DNA from 4 places in the Nocardia sp. FBN12 genome. Region 1 is predicted to be linked to each of the others. Evidence: riboswitches for the same ligand, from Rfam matches in the RefSeq annotation. Region 1 holds a riboswitch; each other region holds the start of a gene.
What was found. Region 1 has a riboswitch for S-adenosylmethionine ahead of ACWZHB_RS26505 (rhodanese-like domain-containing protein). Riboswitches for the same ligand answer to the same signal wherever they lie in the genome.
Positions count from the first base shown of each region.

Region 1 (2,194 bases):
ACCTTGTGCAGGGCGGTGATGATGCCCTTGATGCGCGGGTGGTCGGGGGCGACGCCGTAGCGGATCAGGCCGAAGGGCGCGGGCATGCGCTCGTAGAGGTCGATGCTCACGTCGGCATCGGACTTCATCAACGCGTCGGCGGCGTAGATACCGGCCGGTCCCGCACCCACGATCGCAATGCGAAGTGGGCGAGTCGCTGCACTCTGTTCGGTCATCTTTACGCGCACCCTTTGGTCGAGAACTGATTTGACGGCGTCAACTTAGCTTAGGCTAAGTCGGACATCCGCTTACTGGCAGCTGATACCCCAGGCCATAGCAGGCCCCGATCAAGGCGATTCTAGCTGCGGCGTCGCGGCCACCCGGCGCGCGGTGTAGCTGCTCGCGCGGGTCTGTCAGGATTACAACATGAACGAGGAGCAAACAGGCTCGGACGACCAGCCCGTAGTGGTGGATCAGACCGACAAGCGTTCCATCGTCCCGTTCGTCGCGGCCGCGGTGATCGCGATCATCGTGCTCATCGGCATCGTGGCGGGCGGACTGCTCTCACCCGCTGAGAAAAATGTCACAGAGGCCGACCGTCTCGCGGCCGCCGTCACCAACTATATCGACGCGCGCTCGCGCAGCGAGCTCCGTCCGCCGGCGGGCGTGGCCTGCCCCGGCTTCAGCGAAGAGTCCTCCGGCCTCGGCGAACAGCTCGGCGGCCCGAAATCGGTTGTCACGATCGACGGCAAGGGTTTCGAGAACGCCACCGTGAACGGCGACCGCGCCAAAATCGACGCCGCGCTCGTGGTGAACGGGAACCCGGCGGCGAGCAACTGGAAACTGACCCGCGTGGACAGCGCGTGGCTGGTGTGCACCTTCTGAATCGTTTGACACGATGACCGGTGCCGAGGCAATCTCAGATCGCAAGGTCATGAGTGCCAGCATCAAGCCCCGGCTCGCTGGTCGGCAACCCTCCTCCGCGGTGGGGTGCTCCGGGTGACGACCTGGCCGTGTGTTCGGGGATTTCCGGCACGGCAAGAGCGGATTCACGCAGGAGGATCGACATGACTTACGCCGGCGACATCACCCCTGAGAAGGCGTGGGAGCTGCTCACCGAGCACCCCGGCGCCGTGCTGGTCGACGTGCGCACCGAAGGCGAGTGGGCACACATCGGCATTCCCGACACCAGCTCCATCGAACGCCCGGCCCATTTCATCGAATGGGTCGACGGCACCGGCACCCGCAACCCCGCGTTCGGCGTGCAGCTCGAGAAGGCACTCGCCGGTCGCCCGGACGACGCACCGGTCGTGTTCCTGTGTCGCTCCGGCCAGCGCTCCGCGCACGCGGCGAACCTGGCGACGGCGGCGGGCGTGGCACCGTCCTACAACGTGCTCGACGGTTTCGAAGGTGGTCCCGACGCGTTCGGTCAGCGCGGCAGCACCGGTTGGCGCGCTGTCGGCCTGCCGTGGCGTCAGGCTTAAGGAGAAAAGCATGATCACGGGTGGTTCGTTCGACAAGCCACTGCCCGAGGGCGTCGGTCCCGGCACGCTCGGCGTGCGTGGCGGCCTGCGCCGTTCCGGCTTCGACGAGACCTCCGAGGCGCTGTACCTGACCTCGGGTTTCGTCTACGAGAGCGCCGAAGCCGCCGAGGCCGCGTTCACCGGCGACGTCGAGCACTTCGTCTACTCCCGGTTCGGCAACCCGACCGTGGCGATGTTCGAGGAGCGCATCCGCCTGCTCGACGGCGCCGAAGCCGCCTTCGCGACCGCGTCCGGCATGTCGGCGGTGTTCACCGCGCTCGGTGCCCTGCTGAAGGCGGGCGACCGTCTCGTCGCCGCCCGCAGCCTGTTCGGATCCTGTTTCGTGGTCTGCAACGAGATCCTCCCGCGATGGGGCATCGAAACCGTCTTCGTCGACGGTGACGACCTCGACCAGTGGGAGCAGGCGCTGTCGGTCTCCACCCAGGCCGTCTTCTTCGAGACCCCCGCCAACCCGATGCAGACTCTCGTCGATGTCCGCAAGGTCACCGAGCTTGCCCATGCCGCGGGCGCGAAGGTGGTGCTGGACAACGTCTTCGCCACCCCCCTGCTCCAGCGCGGTTTCGAACTCGGCGCCGACGTGGTGGTCTACTCCGGCACCAAACACATCGACGGCCAGGGCCGCGTCCTCGGCGGCGCCATCCTCGGCGCACAGGACTACATCGACGGCCCCG
Region 1 covers NZ_CM132926.1:5,613,969-5,616,162, reverse strand. Annotated here, with positions in the region: gene ACWZHB_RS26515 (FAD-dependent oxidoreductase) at 1-215, opposite strand, end outside; gene ACWZHB_RS26510 (Rv0361 family membrane protein) at 406-864, shown strand; SAM riboswitch class IV at 910-1,029, shown strand; gene ACWZHB_RS26505 (rhodanese-like domain-containing protein) at 1,047-1,463, shown strand; gene ACWZHB_RS26500 (O-succinylhomoserine sulfhydrylase) at 1,474-2,194, shown strand, end outside.

Region 2 (2,194 bases), 2.7 Mb from region 1:
CGCCCCGCCCGGTACTGATATTGAGCCAGGCCACCTGCATACCCGAGGTTTTCGTCGCGGCGGTGTCGGGAGCCAGACCGTAGGGCAGGAAGGTGAACAGGGTCTGGCCCGATTTCACGGCGGACAGGTCAAGACCGGGGATCGGGAGCGTGTTCGCCGGCCACGGGCCCGGCACCGCGCCCGCGACCGCTGGGACCAGGCCCGCACCGTCGCCGGTGCAGTTCGCGGCCACCGTGGGGTAGAGGAACGGCTGGATACCCATCGCTTTCAGCGTCTCGACGACAGTTTGATAGGCGCCGAGTAGATCACCGGCACCCGCGGCGGGCGTGGAGTTCGGTGCGTCCCGGGTGACGGCGGGCGTCACCGGGGCGGCCGGTTCCGCGACGGCCGGGGACACGGCCAGCACCAGCGCGGCGGCGCAGGCCGTCAGCGAGGTCAGTGTGGTGGAACGGCGCGGCATGATCACGACGTACTCCTCATCGACGCAGAGAAGGCCGACGCTACCGCGCGCAGCGGGTGAATCCGGGCAGGTGAAGTAACCGGCCGTTCGGCGCGTCGCAATTCTGCGGCTAACCCCACCGCAGCTCAGTGACCTCGCCGAACCGGGGCAATTGTGCCCACATCCATACCCGGTTCCAAGCTCTGCGCTCACGCTGATTTCTACCGTTGCCGCCACGGCATCTGTGCCACATGCTGATTCAGCTCGGGACGCAACGCCGGAGCACAACCATCCAGAGCGACCGAGAGACCTGGCTCTACGACGTCGCAGCAACCCGCCCTGTTCGAGGGTGTGGGTGCTTCTGCCGGGTTCGATGGAGGAGATTGCCGTGCTGACCGTGGGATACCGCCGCCGCCATATCGACCAGTGCCGAGTGACCGCGATTGCCTGTCCGGCCTGAGTGCCGCCAGCTCGCGAACCCGTAACTGGCCGGGTGGAGGTCACTGTGCCTCGTTCCACTGTTCCCGAAGGACTCCTATGACCGCGTCCGCCGTCTCCGGCGCCGAGACCGCACCGCCGGGCGACGCGCCGCCCGCCGCACCGGAATCCGCCGACGATCTTCCGCGGATCGCCGGCTCGTGGCACCCGTGGCGGTGGGTCGTCGCCGCGATCGCGCTGCTGCTGGTGGCCCAGTTCGCGCACGGTCTGATCACCAATCCGGGCTGGGACTGGGGCACATTCGCCCAGTACTTCACCGCGAAGTCCGTGCTGGCCGCCCTCCGGGTGACCATCGAGCTGACCCTGTGGGGCACCGTCCTCGGTTTCGCCATCGGCACCCTGCTGGCGATCGGGCGGGTGTCGAACAATCCGGTGCTGCGGGTGATCGCCTGGACCTACGTCTGGGCGTTCCGTTCGATCCCGCTGATCGTGCAGCTGCTGTTCTGGTTCAACATCGCGTACCTGTATCCCCGGCTGTCCGTGGGCATTCCGTTCGGGCCCGGGTTCTTCGATTTCGAGGTGAACGGCGTCATCAGCGGCTTCACCGCGGCGGTGATCGGCCTGGCCCTGCATCAGGCGGCGTACTCGGCCGAACTGATCCGGGCCGGTCTGCTCGCCGTCGACGCGGGCCAGCTGGAAGCGGCTGCCGCGCTGGGGATTCCGCGCTGGCGGCAGTTCCGCACGATCGTGTTGCCGCAGGCGATGCGCACGATCGCGCCCAACGCGGCCAACGAGGTGATCAGCCTGTTCAAGGGCACCTCGATCGTGTCGGTGATGGCGATCGCCGAGCTGTTCTACCAGGTGCAGGTGATCTTCGGCCGCAACGGCCGGGTGGTGCCGCTGCTGATGGTGGCCACGGCCTGGTACATCGTGCTCACCACCGCGTTGACGATCGTCCAGTTCTACATCGAACGGCACTACGCCAAGGGCGCCCAGCGTGAGCTACCGCCGACGCCGTGGCAGCGGGTACGCGCCAAGGTCACCGAGATCGCCGCCGCACCCCGAGGAGCCACCCGATGACCGCCGCGGTGCAGGCACGAGGAATTCGCAAGTCCTACAACGGCACCGAGGTGTTGCGTGGGATCGACTTGGCGGTGCGCACCGGCGAGGTCGTCGCGCTGATCGGCCCGTCCGGGTCGGGCAAGTCCACGCTGCTGCGGGTGCTCAACCACCTCGAGGCGCAGGACGCGGGCACCGTGCACGTCGACGGTGAGCTGATCGGCTACCGGCAGCGCGGCAATACGCTGCGCCCGCTGC
Region 2 covers NZ_CM132926.1:904,138-906,331, reverse strand. Annotated here, with positions in the region: SAM riboswitch class I at 725-819, shown strand; gene ACWZHB_RS04590 (amino acid ABC transporter permease) at 977-1,957, shown strand; gene ACWZHB_RS04585 (amino acid ABC transporter ATP-binding protein) at 1,954-2,194, shown strand, end outside.
Region 2: linked by a shared signal. The riboswitch ahead of ACWZHB_RS04590 (amino acid ABC transporter permease) and the one ahead of ACWZHB_RS26505 (rhodanese-like domain-containing protein) in region 1 are both predicted to bind S-adenosylmethionine.

Region 3 (2,194 bases), 1.5 Mb from region 1:
TCGACGCCGGGTGAATCACGAGAGAACGCACATCACCGATGTTAGCTACATGGCTGTGCAGGCTGAGCGCGTCCACGAACTTCTTGCCCGCATCGACACCACCCGCCAGCTCGAACGCCACGATCGCGCCAGCGCCCCTCGGGGCCAGCTCCTTGGCCCGCGCGTGCCAGGGCGAGGACTCGAGGCCCGCGTAGAACACGGCGTCGACGCCCGGCTGCTCGGCGACGAACTTCGCGACCGTCTCGGCATTGCTGACATGCCGTTCGACCCGCAAGCTCAGCGTCTCGATGCCTTGGGCGATGAGAAAGGCGTTGAACGGCGAGACCGCCGCGCCCAGATCGCGCAGCAACTGCACGCGCGCCTTCAACGCGAACGCGGGCGCGCCGAGATCGGCGAACACCGCACCGTGATAGCTGGGGTCGGGCTCGGTGAAGCCGGGGAAACGCGCGTTGCCATCGGCGTCGCGCACGGTCCAGTCGAAGGTGCCGCCGTCGACGATGACACCCGCCACGGCCGCACCGTGCCCGCCCAGGTACTTCGTCGCCGAATGCACGACGATGTCGGCGCCGTGCGCCAGCGGCTGGATCAGGTAGGGAGTGGCGACGGTGTTGTCGACGATCAGCGGAAGGCCGTGTGCGTGCGCGATGCCGGCGATACCGGGAATGTCGAACACCGCGCTGCTCGGGTTGGCGATGGTCTCGCCGTAGAACGCCTTGGTGTTCGGCTGGATCGCGGCTTCCCACTGCGCGAGATCATCGGGATCCTCGACGAACGAGACCGTGATCCCCAGCTTGGGCAGCGAGTAGTGGAAGAGGTTGTAGGTGCCGCCGTAGAGGTGCGGGCTGGACACGATGTGGTCGCCCGCGCCCGCCAGGTTCAGGATCGCGTAGGTCTCCGCGGCCTGGCCGGAGGCCACCAGCAGCGCCGCGACGCCACCTTCCAGCGCGGCCACGCGCTGCTCCACCGCGTCTTGGGTGGGGTTCATGATCCGGGTGTAGATGTTGCCCGGCTCGGCGAGACCGAACAGCGCGGCGGCGTGCTCGGTGTCGCGGAACGCGTACGAGGTGGTCTGGTAGATCGGCAGTGCGCGCGCGCCGGTGGCGGCGTCGGGTGCCTGGCCGGAGTGGATCTGCTTGGTCTCGAAGGACCAGTTCTCGGGCAGGGATGAGTCGGTCATGTCGTGCTCCAAATGGGTGTCAGCCGGGGGATCTCGTCAATTGGGTCGGATCGACTGGCAACAACACATGGGGGCCTCCTGCAATGCGCGCTTGCTCTCGACTTTCGAGAGCCCGGTCATCACCCGGAGCACCCCACCGCAGCTGGAGGGTTGCCGACCAGCGAGCCGGGGCTTGGCGCTGGTACTCATGACCTTGCCGTCATGTTAACCGGACATCTCCCGCAGGCGGAAACTTCCCCCGCATTTCGGCTGAAGATCACTCGTTCGACGGTGTTCGAACATTCGGGCACGAGCTGATGCCTCGCCGCCGCGGTGCCGATCGCAGGCTGACCGGGCGCGCGTCACCACGCGGGCCCGGTTGTTACCGTTCAGTAGCCGGTCAGGGCCCGATCGGGTACCGAAGGGCGGTCGGGGCGGGGTGGCTTCGCGCCGTCCCGCACAGTGGGGCCTCCCGTCGCGGTGAGGTGGGGGACAGCAGTACGCTCGTCTTGTTTGCACCACACGTCCCGCAGACAACGCGGGGCATATACGTTGTCTGTTGGAACTGCTGGGGTCCGCTCACAAGCGTGTTCGCCTAGCCGTGCAATAAGGGCACCCACCGAGGAGGACACGAAGATCCATGTCCAAGATCAAGGTTGAAGGCACCGTTGTAGAACTCGACGGCGACGAGATGACCCGGATCATCTGGCAGTTCATCAAGGACAAGCTGATCCATCCCTATCTCGACGTGAACCTCGAGTACTACGACCTCGGCATCGAGTACCGCGACAAGACTGACGACCAGGTCACCGTCGACGCGGCCAATGCCATCAAGAAGTACGGCGTGGGCGTCAAGTGCGCCACCATCACCCCCGACGAAGCGCGGGTGAAAGAGTTCGGCCTCAAGAAAATGTGGCGCTCGCCCAACGGCACCATCCGAAACATTCTGGGTGGCACCATCTTCCGCGCGCCGATCATCATCTCCAACGTGCCACGCCTGGTGCCCGGCTGGACCAAGCCGATCATCATCGGCCGTCA
Region 3 covers NZ_CM132926.1:7,111,559-7,113,752, forward strand. Annotated here, with positions in the region: gene ACWZHB_RS33390 (bifunctional o-acetylhomoserine/o-acetylserine sulfhydrylase) at 1-1,177, opposite strand, end outside; SAM riboswitch class IV at 1,260-1,370, opposite strand; gene ACWZHB_RS33395 (NADP-dependent isocitrate dehydrogenase) at 1,797-2,194, shown strand, end outside.
Region 3: linked by a shared signal. The riboswitch ahead of ACWZHB_RS33390 (bifunctional o-acetylhomoserine/o-acetylserine sulfhydrylase) and the one ahead of ACWZHB_RS26505 (rhodanese-like domain-containing protein) in region 1 are both predicted to bind S-adenosylmethionine.

Region 4 (2,194 bases), 790 kb from region 1:
CACGCGGCGGCAATAGCGGCCGCGCCGAGAACATTCGGCGATCCGGCCTCGTGCCGCTGGGGCGCGCACGCCCACTCGACCTCTGTCACGCCGACATCGCGCACCGCACCACCACCGGCAAGGTAGGGCTCGCCCTGGTCCAGCCAGTCCCGCCGGCCGACGAGCACGCCCGAACCGAACGGCGCGTACAGCTTGTGCCCGGAGAACGCGAGGTAGTCGATCCCCGTCTCGCGCAGGGAGATCCGGCGATGCGGAGCCAGCTGAGCGGCGTCGACGAGGATGCGCGCACCACACAGGTGAGCGACGCGTGCGAGCCGTTCCAGCGGCAGCACCTCACCGGTGACGTTGGACGCTCCGGTCACCGCGAGCAGCGCGGCAGGCTTGCTGCACAGCTCGGCGACCACACGCTGAATCGTCTCCTCGACCGTGGCGGCGGCCCGCACGACGCGACGGCCGTGCTCGGTCCACGGCAGAAAGTTCGCGTGATGCTCGATATCGAGCACCACGGTCTCCCCCGGCACGCACCCGGCCAGCAGGTTCAGCGAATCGGTGGTGTTGCGCGTGAACACCACCACCTGGTCGTCATCGGCATCGAGGAACCGGGCGACCGATCCCCGCGAAGCCTCGTAGCACTCGGTGGAGATCCGCGAGGCGTACCCCGCGCCCCGATGCACGCTGGCGTAGAACGGCAGCAACTGCGAAATCCGGTCGGTGACCTGCTTCAACGCAGGCGCGCTTGCCGCGTAGTCGAAGTTGGCGTAGGAGCTGGTACCGCCTTGAACGAGCGGAACCTGCAGGTCAGCGCCGGTGACAGCGGCGATGGCACAGGTGGGGTCGATTACAGCAGTCATGACGAAATCCCGTCGGCTCAGGGACCCGCTCCACAAGAGTTGGCCCGCGCTTGCCGCGCCCAATCCGGACGTCAGCCAGGTCGTCACCCGGAGCACCCCACCGCGGAGGAGGGTTGCCGACCAGCAAGCCGGGGCTGAACGCTGGTACTCGTGACCTGCAACGAGAGTGACAGACGACCGCGGGCGATGTCAACCACCGCGCCGAAAGTGCCAGCACTGCGCACCAGCGCCTCGAACACTGCACACCAGCGCCCGCTGGGCACGCCCGAAGCGAAAAGAATCGCCCATGACCCGGCGTGGCGGAACTAGCATCCGACGAAGGGAATTGCTGCGCTGAGGGCTCGGCAGATCAATGTGGCGCTGCGGGTGGGGTCCGATGTCAAACCGGTACACAAGGGGTGAACTTTGCCCATGATGGACGCCGTACGATCGAGTGAAGCGAAAACAGTCCACGCATACGATCGGAAGAAGACCATGTCACACGCCTTGAGCTCCACTTCGGCGGACGTGAGCGCCGATCTGCCCGATGAATTCGTCCACCTGGCCAGATTGGCGTTGGCCGGGCGTGAACAGGATGTCGCGATGTTCGTGCGGCGTGCCGCGCGGCGACACCGCCATGCCAGCCCTCAGCTCGCCGATGCGCTCATCGCGCTGCTGCGACAGAACCCCACGCGCGCCAATCCCCTACGCGCGGAAGTGGATACGCCGATTCCGGTCGACGGCGACAGCCGGCTGCCGCTGCTGCGGGTGATCGCGCCCGGCTCCACCGCCGAAGTGCCGATCCTGGCCGCCGAAACCTACGCCGTGCTCACCCAGATCGTCGACGAACGCAAGCAGGCCGACCGGCTGGCCGCCGCCGATCTCACCCCGGCGAGCAGCCTGCTGTTCGTCGGTCCGCCCGGCGTCGGCAAGACGATGGCCGCGGCCTGGCTGGCTCACCAACTGTCGCTGCCGCTGGTGGTGCTCGACCTGGCGACCATCATGAGCAGCCTGCTCGGCAAGACCGGCACCAACCTGCGCCACGCCATCGATTACGCCAAACAGCGGCCGTGCGTGCTGCTGCTCGACGAGCTCGACGCCATCGCCAAACGCCGCGACGACGACCGCGACGTGGGCGAACTGAAACGCCTGGTGACGGTGCTACTGCAACAGATCGACGACTGGCCGACCGGCGGTGGCCTCGTCATCGGCGCGACCAACCACGCCGACCTGCTCGACCCGGCCGTGTGGCGACGCTTCGACGTGAGCGTGGAGTTCGCACTGCCCGAGGCCGAGCAACGCTGCGAGGCGATCCGCCGGTTCGCCGGGCAACCACTGCCCGACGGCGCGGTGGACGCGGTGGC
Region 4 covers NZ_CM132926.1:6,406,640-6,408,833, reverse strand. Annotated here, with positions in the region: gene ACWZHB_RS30155 (aminotransferase class V-fold PLP-dependent enzyme) at 1-851, opposite strand, end outside; SAM riboswitch class IV at 893-1,007, opposite strand; gene ACWZHB_RS30150 (AAA family ATPase) at 1,326-2,194, shown strand, end outside.
Region 4: linked by a shared signal. The riboswitch ahead of ACWZHB_RS30155 (aminotransferase class V-fold PLP-dependent enzyme) and the one ahead of ACWZHB_RS26505 (rhodanese-like domain-containing protein) in region 1 are both predicted to bind S-adenosylmethionine.